Regions from separate parts of the Georgenia sp. TF02-10 genome, predicted to be linked through region 2. Evidence: riboswitches for the same ligand, from Rfam matches in the RefSeq annotation. Region 2 holds a riboswitch; each other region holds the start of a gene.

The links. A riboswitch is a leader RNA that binds a small molecule or an ion and turns the genes downstream of it on or off. The one in region 2 is predicted to bind cyclic di-AMP.
Region 1: it holds a riboswitch for cyclic di-AMP, as region 2 does, so the genes downstream of both, MF406_RS02720 (C40 family peptidase) here and MF406_RS03885 (C40 family peptidase) in region 2, are expected to answer to the same signal.
Region 3: it holds a riboswitch for cyclic di-AMP, as region 2 does, so the genes downstream of both, MF406_RS09970 (C40 family peptidase) here and MF406_RS03885 (C40 family peptidase) in region 2, are expected to answer to the same signal.

What each region holds. Positions count from the first base shown of each region.
Region 1 covers NZ_CP094289.1:604,363-607,462, forward strand. Annotated here, with positions in the region: gene MF406_RS02720 (C40 family peptidase) at 256-1,125, opposite strand; cyclic di-AMP (ydaO/yuaA leader) riboswitch at 1,182-1,377, opposite strand; gene MF406_RS02725 (M23 family metallopeptidase) at 1,500-2,714, opposite strand.
Region 2 covers NZ_CP094289.1:862,218-865,317, forward strand. Annotated here, with positions in the region: gene MF406_RS03870 (citrate/2-methylcitrate synthase) at 1-445, opposite strand, end outside; gene MF406_RS03875 (metal-dependent transcriptional regulator) at 843-1,577, shown strand; cyclic di-AMP (ydaO/yuaA leader) riboswitch at 1,889-2,079, shown strand; gene MF406_RS03885 (C40 family peptidase) at 2,081-2,956, shown strand.
Region 3 covers NZ_CP094289.1:2,209,623-2,212,722, forward strand. Annotated here, with positions in the region: gene MF406_RS09960 (TlpA disulfide reductase family protein) at 23-628, shown strand; gene MF406_RS09965 (cytochrome c biogenesis CcdA family protein) at 632-1,420, shown strand; gene MF406_RS09970 (C40 family peptidase) at 1,487-2,185, opposite strand; cyclic di-AMP (ydaO/yuaA leader) riboswitch at 2,330-2,505, opposite strand; gene MF406_RS09975 (hypothetical protein) at 2,835-3,100, shown strand, end outside.

The DNA of each region.
Region 1 (3,100 bases), 260 kb from region 2:
GGCCGGTCGGCCCGGTCGGGACCCGGTGCGGTGGTTCGGCCGGTGGGCCGAGACCGCCGGGACCGACGATGGCGGGACCGCCGGCCGCCGGGACCACCGACGGCAGGACCGCCGACCGACGGCCCGTCCTGGGGGGAGAGGACGGGCCGCCGGGAGGGCGCCCGGCACGGGGTCGTGCCGGGCGGCATGGGGGGCGCCAGGGGCGCCCGGTCGGGCCCGCCGGGACCTGCCCGGCGAGCACGCTGAGCCGGCGGGTCAGCCGGTGACCCGGATGAAGGTCGGGTTGGACATGTAGATGGGGCTCTCGTACAGCGGCGTGCTGGGGTTGCGGGCGGCGATGTGCTGGCCGTTGCCGGTGTAGATGCCCACGTGCCCGGGCGCCCAGATCAGGTCCCCGGGGCGGGCCTCGGCGGCGGAGACGACAACACCGGCGCCGCGCTGGGCGGAGGAGGTGCGCGGCAGGGAGATGCCGACCTGGGCGAAGACGTACTGGGTGAAGCCGGAGCAGTCGAACCCGCCCGGGCTGGACCCGCCGAGGACGTAGGGGGTGCCGATGTACTGCCGGGCGATGTTCACGATGGCCGAGGCGGACGCCGACGCCGCCGGTGCGGGCGCCGGCGCCGGGGCCGCTGCCGGGGCGACGGCGGGGGCCCCGGCGGCGCTGACCTCGGTCGCGGCGGTCGCCCCGCCGGAGCCGGCAGCGGTGGCCGCGGTCTGGGCCGGCAGCGCTGCGCGCGCCTCGGTGCGGGACGCCCGCTGGGTGCTGCGCTCGACCACCGCGGTGCCGCGCTCGACCACTTGCGTGCTGCGCTCGACCGCCGGGGTGCTGCGCTCGACGACGGGCTCGGGCGTCTCGACGACGACCGGGCGGGGGGCCCGGGCCTGGACCTCGTCGGCGACGGAGTCGGCCGACCACTGCGCGCCGGTCGGGGCGCTGACGGTCGGGGTCGTGGCCAGCGCGGTCAGCGCCTCGGCGGTGGCGGTCGAGACGTCGACGTCGGGCAGGGCGGCGTGCTCGCCGGACGGTGCGGCGGCGGCCGACGTCGCCGCCGCCAGCACCAGGCCGGAGGAGGCCACCGCGGCGAACGTCCGGCGCGGACGCATGTTCTGGATGGCCAGCGACACCGGCGTCGACGGTCGGCCCGTCGCGCGGTGGCGGCCGCAGGTTGTGCTCGTCACGATGTGCCTCTCTGGACCGCCGACGAGGTGAGCTGTCGGGTTCGGGCGAGACACCGCCCGGCACGGCCACCGAGGCGGCCGTGCTTAACCCCTAGGGCCCCACTGCGGTGGGACCCGGAAGACCGTGGGTCCCCCGTCCCTGCCGTTCACCCGCTCGCACCTACCCCGGGCAGCGGCAGGGTTTGGCGTCTGCCCGGAGTGCTCCACGGGAGGGTCGGGGAGCGAGCACGACAGTAGCGGACGGGAGGAACCCGTGTCACGGTTTGGTAACGAAGTTGTGCACGGCGTGTCCTCGCCGGCCGGGCTGTGGATTCCCGGGCTCAGGCCTCGGCGCCGTGCGCGCCCAGCCAGGCGAGCGGCTCGGTGGTGTTGAGCTCCTCGTCCAGGTGGACCTCGAAGTGCAGGTGCGGGCCGGTGGACCGTCCGTTGTCGCCGACCTCGGCGATGACGTCGCCGGCCCTGACCTCCTGGCCGACCTCCGCCTTCAGGCCGTCGCTGTACATGTGGTTGTACCAGGTCCAGACCTTCTGGCCGTCGACCTCGTGCTCGATGGTGATGAGCATCGAGGAGCGGCCGTCCTTGCCGGGACCCACGTAGGTCACCACGCCGTCGGCCGCCGCCCGCACCGGGGTGCCGAGCGGCGCCGCGAAGTCGGTGCCGGTGTGCATCCCGGCGATGGGGTAGCTGCGCTCGCCGTAGCCCGAGGTCTTCCGGTAGGTGCCCGCGGGCAGCGGCGTCACGACGGCGGGCCGCTCCGGCTCGGGCTCGACGGCGCCCGCGGCGGTCCCGCTGGCCCCGGTCAGCGCCTCGGGGGGCAGGGCCTGGCGGGCGTTCGCCCGGGACGCCTGCTGCAGCTGGGCCCGACCGTCCGCGCCCGGGTCGGCGAGCAGGCTGGTCGGCGCCGACGTCTTGAGCGCGGCGGCGCCGATGCCGGCGTCGAGCGTGGCGAGGACGCTGGGCTGCACCTCGACGACGGGTGCCGCGGCCGCTGCCTGTGCATCCTCGTGCTGGAGGCCGCCGGTGATGGGCCCGCCGATGGTGAGCAGGCCGAGCGCCCCGAGGGTCACCGCGCGGGCGGCGTGCAACCGGTGCGGCCTGCGGACGGGCCGCGCCGGGCGCGGGTCGCGCAGGTCCCGGCGGCGCACGCCGACGGGCAGGACCTCGGTGGGCGTGGCGTCGGCGGGCGCGGTCTCGCCCAGCTGCTCGCCTGCTTCCGCGTCGGTCACCGACTCCGCGGTGGCCGGTGTCGCGGGTGTCGCGCCGGCCGCCTTCTCCGCGTCGGCGGTGACCGGTTCCGCGCCGGCAGTCCCCGCCGCGCTCCCGTGATCGGGCCGGGCTGCGAGGGAGACAGCTGTGCCGGGCTCGGCCAGCAGATGCGAGGACTGCTGCGGGGCCGTAGCGTCCTCCCGGTCGGCTGGGAAGTCCTGTACCGCCGGGGGGTGCACCGACCACGTCACCGTCCGGCGGGCGCGCTCGGCCTCACGGATCTGGCGACGGGTCAGTGGTGCGCCCGCGGGCACAGCACTGCCTGGCATCAAGCAACCTCCTCGGATGGCCCCGCGGGGCCGACGGTCGGCACGACCGTCACGATCATCGGGTTCCGCGTGGTGGCCGTCCGCCACGCTGAATCATCACGGAACGATAACGACGGCGCCCGTCCCGGGTCCAGCCTGCTCCAGTGTGGCCCGCCTCACCTGCTGCTGCCCGACCCTGTGGATGGATGGCCGATGCTGGACGCACCTGTGCACGGCCGATGCTGGACGCCGCTCGGCGGCCACCTCAGCTGTACCCAACCCAACCGCGGCTGAACTACCTGCACGTATCCCAACTGCGCACGCACGCCGTTGGGCTGACGGGGAACTTCGCAACTTCGGTTGGCAGGTCGCTACCGATCACAGCAGACGACGGGCTACAGCTGGCA
Region 2 (3,100 bases):
CCCGCCAGCGCATGAGGAACCGCTCGGTGACCGTGCTGACGAGGTCGATCTCCCGCTGCGGGACGGCGGGCACCTGGTCACCACGGGCGGACTGCGCGACGAAGCTCAGCGCCAGGACGGAGGCCCGCGCGAGGTTCTCCCGCGCCTGCGCCTGGCTGATGTCCGTGAGCGGCCGGTACCCCCACACCGGCGCGACCTGCGCGAGGGCGGAGAGCACGTCGGCCCGCACGTCCCCGGTCCGGACGGGGAGGTTGAACGGCTCCGCGGGCGGCAGCCCGGGCGAGCCCGGTCCGTCGACCAGCAATCCCCAGACCCGCTCGAAACTCGTGCCCACGAGCTCGGTCACCCGCCGGCCACGGTAGGCGGGGACCCCGTCGACCACGGCGTACAGGTCGGGGGAGTCGTCACCGCTCCCCGGGTCCGGGGACGGCGGGGTGAGCGGCATCCCGCGCAGGATAGGCACGACCGGCGCCACGAACGAAAAATGGCCGCACCCGGTTCCGGACCCCCGGGCCGAGAGACGGACCTCACGAGCAGCCCGCGCGCCCGCGCCCAGGACAGGCGGTGACCACCTCCGCCTCGAGCACCTGCGCGGCCGTGCATGGCGGGGCGCCCGACGCCGGCACCGGACGGTCCGCGGCTGGCGCAGCGGACGGTTTGCGGCTGGGACACCGGACGGTTCCGCGACGGATGCACACGCGGGAGCCCGGGGTCCCTGCCGGCAAGCACTGGCGGAGGGCCGGAGCGGCCCGCCGTCGCCGCCCGATCCCTATCCTTGGAGGGACGGCGCCGGCCGCCGCCGGCTGCCGGCGGTCAGCGGGCACCACAGAGAGCGGGAACACGTGAGCGACCTCATCGACACCACCGAGATGTACCTCAAGACGGTCTACGAGCTGGAGGAGGAGGGTGTCGTCCCGCTGCGTGCCCGGATCGCCGAGCGCCTCGGCCACTCCGGCCCCACCGTGTCCCAGACCGTCGCCCGGATGGAGCGCGACGGGCTGCTCGTCCTCACCGGCAACCGCCAGCTTGAGCTCACCCCCGTCGGCCGGGAGCGGGCCATCCACGTGATGCGCAAGCACCGGCTCGCCGAGCGGCTCCTCGTCGACGTCGTCGGCCTCGACTGGCCCCACGTCCACGAGGAGGCGTGCCGCTGGGAGCACGTGATGAGCGAGCAGGTCGAGCGGCGCCTGCTGGACCTCCTCGACCACCCGCACGTCGACCCCTACGGCAACCCCATCCCCGGCCTCGAGCAGCTCGGCGAGCAGCCGGCGCTGCCGCCCCGGGACGAGGTCCGGGCGCTCGCCGACGTCGTCGCCGAGCTCGTGCCGGCCGGGCAGGACGGCCCGGGCGACGGCGCGGACGGGCACGTCGTGCTGGCCCGGATCGGCGAGCCGCTGCAGGTCGACGTCGAGCTCCTCAGCCGGATGCTCGAGGCGGGCCTGCGCCCGGGTGCCCGGCTGGCCGTCCGGCCGCGCGCCGACGGCGACCTCGTCTCGCTGCACGCGCCCGGCGCCGAGACGGTCCTGGACCTGCCGGAGGAGATCACCCGGCACCTCTTCGTCAGCACAGAGCGCTGACCGTCTGTCCGGAGCACAGAGCGCTAACCGTCTGTCCGGCGGCGCCGAGCGCTGAGCGAGTGCGTGTCCTGCATCACATCTCGGGCCCGCGGTGGCCGTCCGGAGGGTTGAGCGCCCGGGGTGCAGCTTCACCCTCTTCCCCGTCCTGACCTGGGCAATGATCCGCCCGCCGGGGGCCGGCACCCCGGGCCGCTGACGGCGCCGCCCGCACCCGCCGTCGGCGTCGTTACGGACAGCGTTATCGAAACGTGACACGGCCTCTGGCCGTCCGCTACTGTCGTGCCCGCTCCGCGGCCCTCCTCGTGGAGCTCTCCGGGCAGGCGCCGAGCCCTGCCGCTGCCTGGGGACTGGTGCGAGCAGGTAGTCGGCAGGGGCGGGGGACCCACGGATCACGGGTCCCACCACATGGGGTCCTTGGGGTAAAGCACGGCCACGAGCCGTGCCGGGCGTCTCTCTCGTCCGCACCCGACAGCTCACCCCGCAGGCGGCCATGAGAGGTTCTTGTGACCACGACGCTTTCCACCGGGCGCCACCGCGCCGCGGTTCGTCCCTCCACCCCCATCTCCCTCGCCCTGCAGGGCAAGGGGGCCCGCCGGTCCCTCGCCGCCGTGGCCTCCTCCGGCCTGGTGCTGACGATGGCGGCGACCTCCGCCACCGCCGGCCCGTCCGAGAACGCCGCCCTGCCTAACGTCGACGTCTCGGCGCCCACCGCCGAGGCGCTCAGCGCCCTGGCCACCACCCCGACCGTCAGCGTGCCGACCGGCGCCGAGTGGACGGCGGACTCCGTCGCCGACGAGGTCGAGGCCAAGGCCCCCCGCCCGGTCGTGCGGCCCGAGCCCGTGGTCGAGCGCAGCACGCAGCAGGCGTCCCGCACCGGCCAGCGCGCCGCGCTCACCGCCGAGGCCACCGAGGCCACCACGGCTGAGGTCACCGGGGCCGAGGCCACCGACACCGTTGCGGAGGCCACCACCGTCTCCGCCGGGGCCGAGACGGCCGCCCCGGCCGATGAGCCGGCGCCGGCCGCCGCCCCCGCGGCCTCGGCGTCCGCCTCGGCCATCGTGAACATCGCCCGGCAGTACATCGGCACCCCCTACGTCACCGGCGGGGCCAGCCCGGGCGGGTTCGACTGCTCCGGCTTCACCCAGTACGTCTTCGCCCAGGCCGGCATCTCCCTGCCGCGCACCTCCTCCGCCCAGCGCGGCGCCGGTGTCGTCGTCTCCGCCGCCGAGGCCCGCCCCGGGGACCTGGTGTGGGGGCCCGGGCACGTGGGCATCTACACCGGCAACGGCCAGCACATCGCCGCCCGCAACCCCAGCACGCCGCTGTACGAGAGCCCCATCTACATGTCCAACCCGACCTTCATCCGGGTCACCGGCTGACCCACCGGCACCACGCTCGCCGCACCGCCAGGTGCCGGCCCCTGCCAGCGGCCCGTCCCTTCATCGGGGCGGGCCGCTGGTGGTTCCGCCGCACCTGCCGCCGGCGCCTCCACCAGCCGTTACTGCTCGCCGGCTCCGCAGTTC
Region 3 (3,100 bases), 1.3 Mb from region 2:
CCGGTTGGAAAAGGTGACAAGCGTGAGACCCCCCAGGCGTCGGGCATCCCTCAGGCGAGCGGTCACGGCGGCGGCCCTGGCCACCGTCGTGGCCCTGAGCGGCTGTGCCGCCACCGCGGATGCGGGCGCGGAGCAAGACTCCGGGGCCGGGTACGTCGCCGGGGACGGGTCCCTGGCGACCTGGGAACCGGAGCAGCGTGACGGCGCCATCGACCTCGTCGGCCAGACCTACGACGGCGAGGAGGTCGACCTCAGCCAGTGGCGCGGGGAGGTCGTGGTCGTCAACTTCTGGTACGCCGCCTGCCCACCGTGCCGCGCCGAAGCCGGGGACCTGCGGGCCATCCACGAGGACTACACCCCCCGCGGGGTACAGCTGCTCGGCGTCAACCCACGCGACGACGCCGCCACCGCGCAGGCCTTCGAACGCACCTTCGAGGTCCCCTACCCCTCCATCCACGACCAAGGAGCCGCCGCCGTCGCCGCCTTCCAAGGACTCGTGCCGCTCCAAGCCATGCCCACCACCGTGGTCCTGGACCGCCAGGGCCGGGTCGCTGCCCGCATCATGGGCCAGATCGACCCCACCACGCTGCGCGGCCTTATCGACGACACCCTCACCGAGACGGCCTGAGCGATGTGGGACCAGCTCGGCTCCTTCTTCGCCAGCACCGTGCTCACCGGCCCCATGCTCGCCGCGCTCCCCGTCGCCGCGATCGCCGGATTCATCTCCTTCGCCTCCCCGTGCGTGCTGCCCCTGCTGCCCGGGTACGTCGGCTACCTCTCCGGCATGGCCGGGGTCACCACCCCCGGCACCCGCCTGGCCGGCGGACCCCAGACCAAGGTCCGCGACGGGCGGCTCCTGGCCGGGGTGCTGCTCTTCGTCGCCGGCTTCACCGCCGTGTTCGTCCTGCTCGGCGTCATCTTCGCCTGGCTCGGGATCCTGCTCGCCCCCTGGCTGGACCTCACCACCCGCGTCCTCGGCGCGCTCGTCGTGCTCATGGGCCTGGCCTTCATGGGCTACGTCCCATTCATGCAACGCGACCGGCGCCTGCACCTGACCCCCCGACAGGGCCTGTGGGGCGCCCCGCTGCTCGGTGTCGTCTTCGGGCTGGGCTGGGCCCCCTGCATGGGCCCCACCCTGGCCGCAGTCCTCAGCCTCGCCTTCAGCGAGGCCGACCCCGCCCGCGGCGGGGTCCTCGTCTTCGCCTACAGCCTCGGGCTGGGCATCCCCTTCGTCGCCGGGGCGATGCTGCTGTCCCGCTCCACCCGGGCGCTGGGCTTCCTGCGCCGCCACCGCCGCGCATTCCAGCGCCTCGGCGGCGGGCTGCTCGTCCTCCTCGGACTCGCGATGGTCACCGGGCTGTGGACCTGGGTCTCGGGCTACCTGCAGGGCCTCGTCGCCAACTTCCAGACCCTCGTCTGACCCCGGAACGGGTGGTGGCCCGCAGCCACACGGCTACGGGCCACCACCAATCGGCTCCCCGGGGGCTCAGCCCACCCGGATGAACGTCGGGTTCGCCTTGTAGATGTCACGCACCGACAGCGGGTTACCCGGGCTGAAGGCCGCGATGTACTGCCCATCACCCACGTAGATCCCCACGTGCCCGGGCCACCACACCAGGTCACCGGGCTGGGCCTGGGACGCCGAGACCTGCGTGCCCGCGTTGCGCTGCGCCGCCGAGGACCGCGGGATGGAGATGCCCGCCTGGGCGTACACGTACTGGGTGAAGCCCGAGCAGTCGAAGCCCGCCGGGGTCGACCCGCCCCACACGTAAGGGGTGCCGACGTACCGGTAGGCGATGTCCAGGACCGCGTTGCCCGACGTGTTGGCCGGCGGGGCCTCACTGCGGGCCGCCGACCGCGACGCCGACGTGGTCTCCCGCTCGATGCCGGTCGCCGTCGACGTAGCCGTCGTTGCCGCCGCCACGGCGGCCTGCCCCTGGGGGATGGTCAGCACCTCACCGACAATGATGAGGGCCTGCGCGTTCAGGCCGTTGGCCGCGATGATCCCCGAGATCGTGCTGTCGTAGCGCTGCGCCAGCTTCCCCACGGTGTCCCCCGACACCACGGTGTGGGTGACCTCGCCGGCCGCGGGGCTGCTCGCCGGCGTGGTCGCCGCCGCCTGGGTGTCGACCACTGGCGGGTCGGGGTGGACCGGCTCCATCGCGGAGGCGGTGGTGGTGGCCATGGTCAGCACCAGGCCGGAGGAGGCCGCCGCAAGGGCGGCCCGGCGCGCGGCCGGACCCGTCAGGCACGGACCCAGCGATGAGAAAACGGTGACGGGACGACCCTCGGCGCGGTGCCGTCCACGGGTGTGGCTAGATGTCACGGGTAAACCTCTCCAGGGCGCCTACGAGGTCAGCTGTCGGGTTCGGGTAGGAGCACACCCGGCTCAGGCATCGAGCTTCACCCCAAGGACCTGCAACGCAGGCCCACATCGGGTTCCCCGTCCCTGCCACGGACGATCGAGGACCACGGTGCGGTGGCAGGGCTCGGCGTCCGCACGCGGGCTTCCCGATGAAGGGGCGAGAAGCAGGAGCGACGCTACACACTCCAACCCCCAGGATCACGGTTCGATAACGGCCCCGGCGAAGACTTCATCAAACCTTCATCCTCACCGCCCGCTCCTGCGGCTGCGGGCCCCCGGCGAGGCCCGTAGCGTCGCTACTCCCGCACCATCACGACTGTCCGCGGGGATAGCCACTGATGTGTTGAGTCAGCGTTCGTGTCCGGTTTGAGCCGGGGAATCAAGCAACATCGGTACGGTCTTCGTGACGCCTGTAGGAGGGTGCGCGATGAGTACGAACGGTGCCGCGAGGACGCGGCGGAGCAGGACGGTGCTGTCGCCGTCAGCGAAGTATGAGATCTGGCTGCAGCTGCTGCGGGGTGAGGCCACGATCGGTCAGGCGGCGACCTCGGCCGGGGTGGACCGCTCCACGATCATCCGGCTGCGGCAGGTGGCCAAGGACGGCGCGTTGGCAGCGCTGGCGGCCTCCAAGCCCGGCACGCCGGGCAAGTCGGTGCGTGATGTGGAGCTGGAGGAGGCCAACGCCGAGATCGCCCGACTCTCGGAGGCGGTCAAGGAACTGGCAGTGAAGCTGAC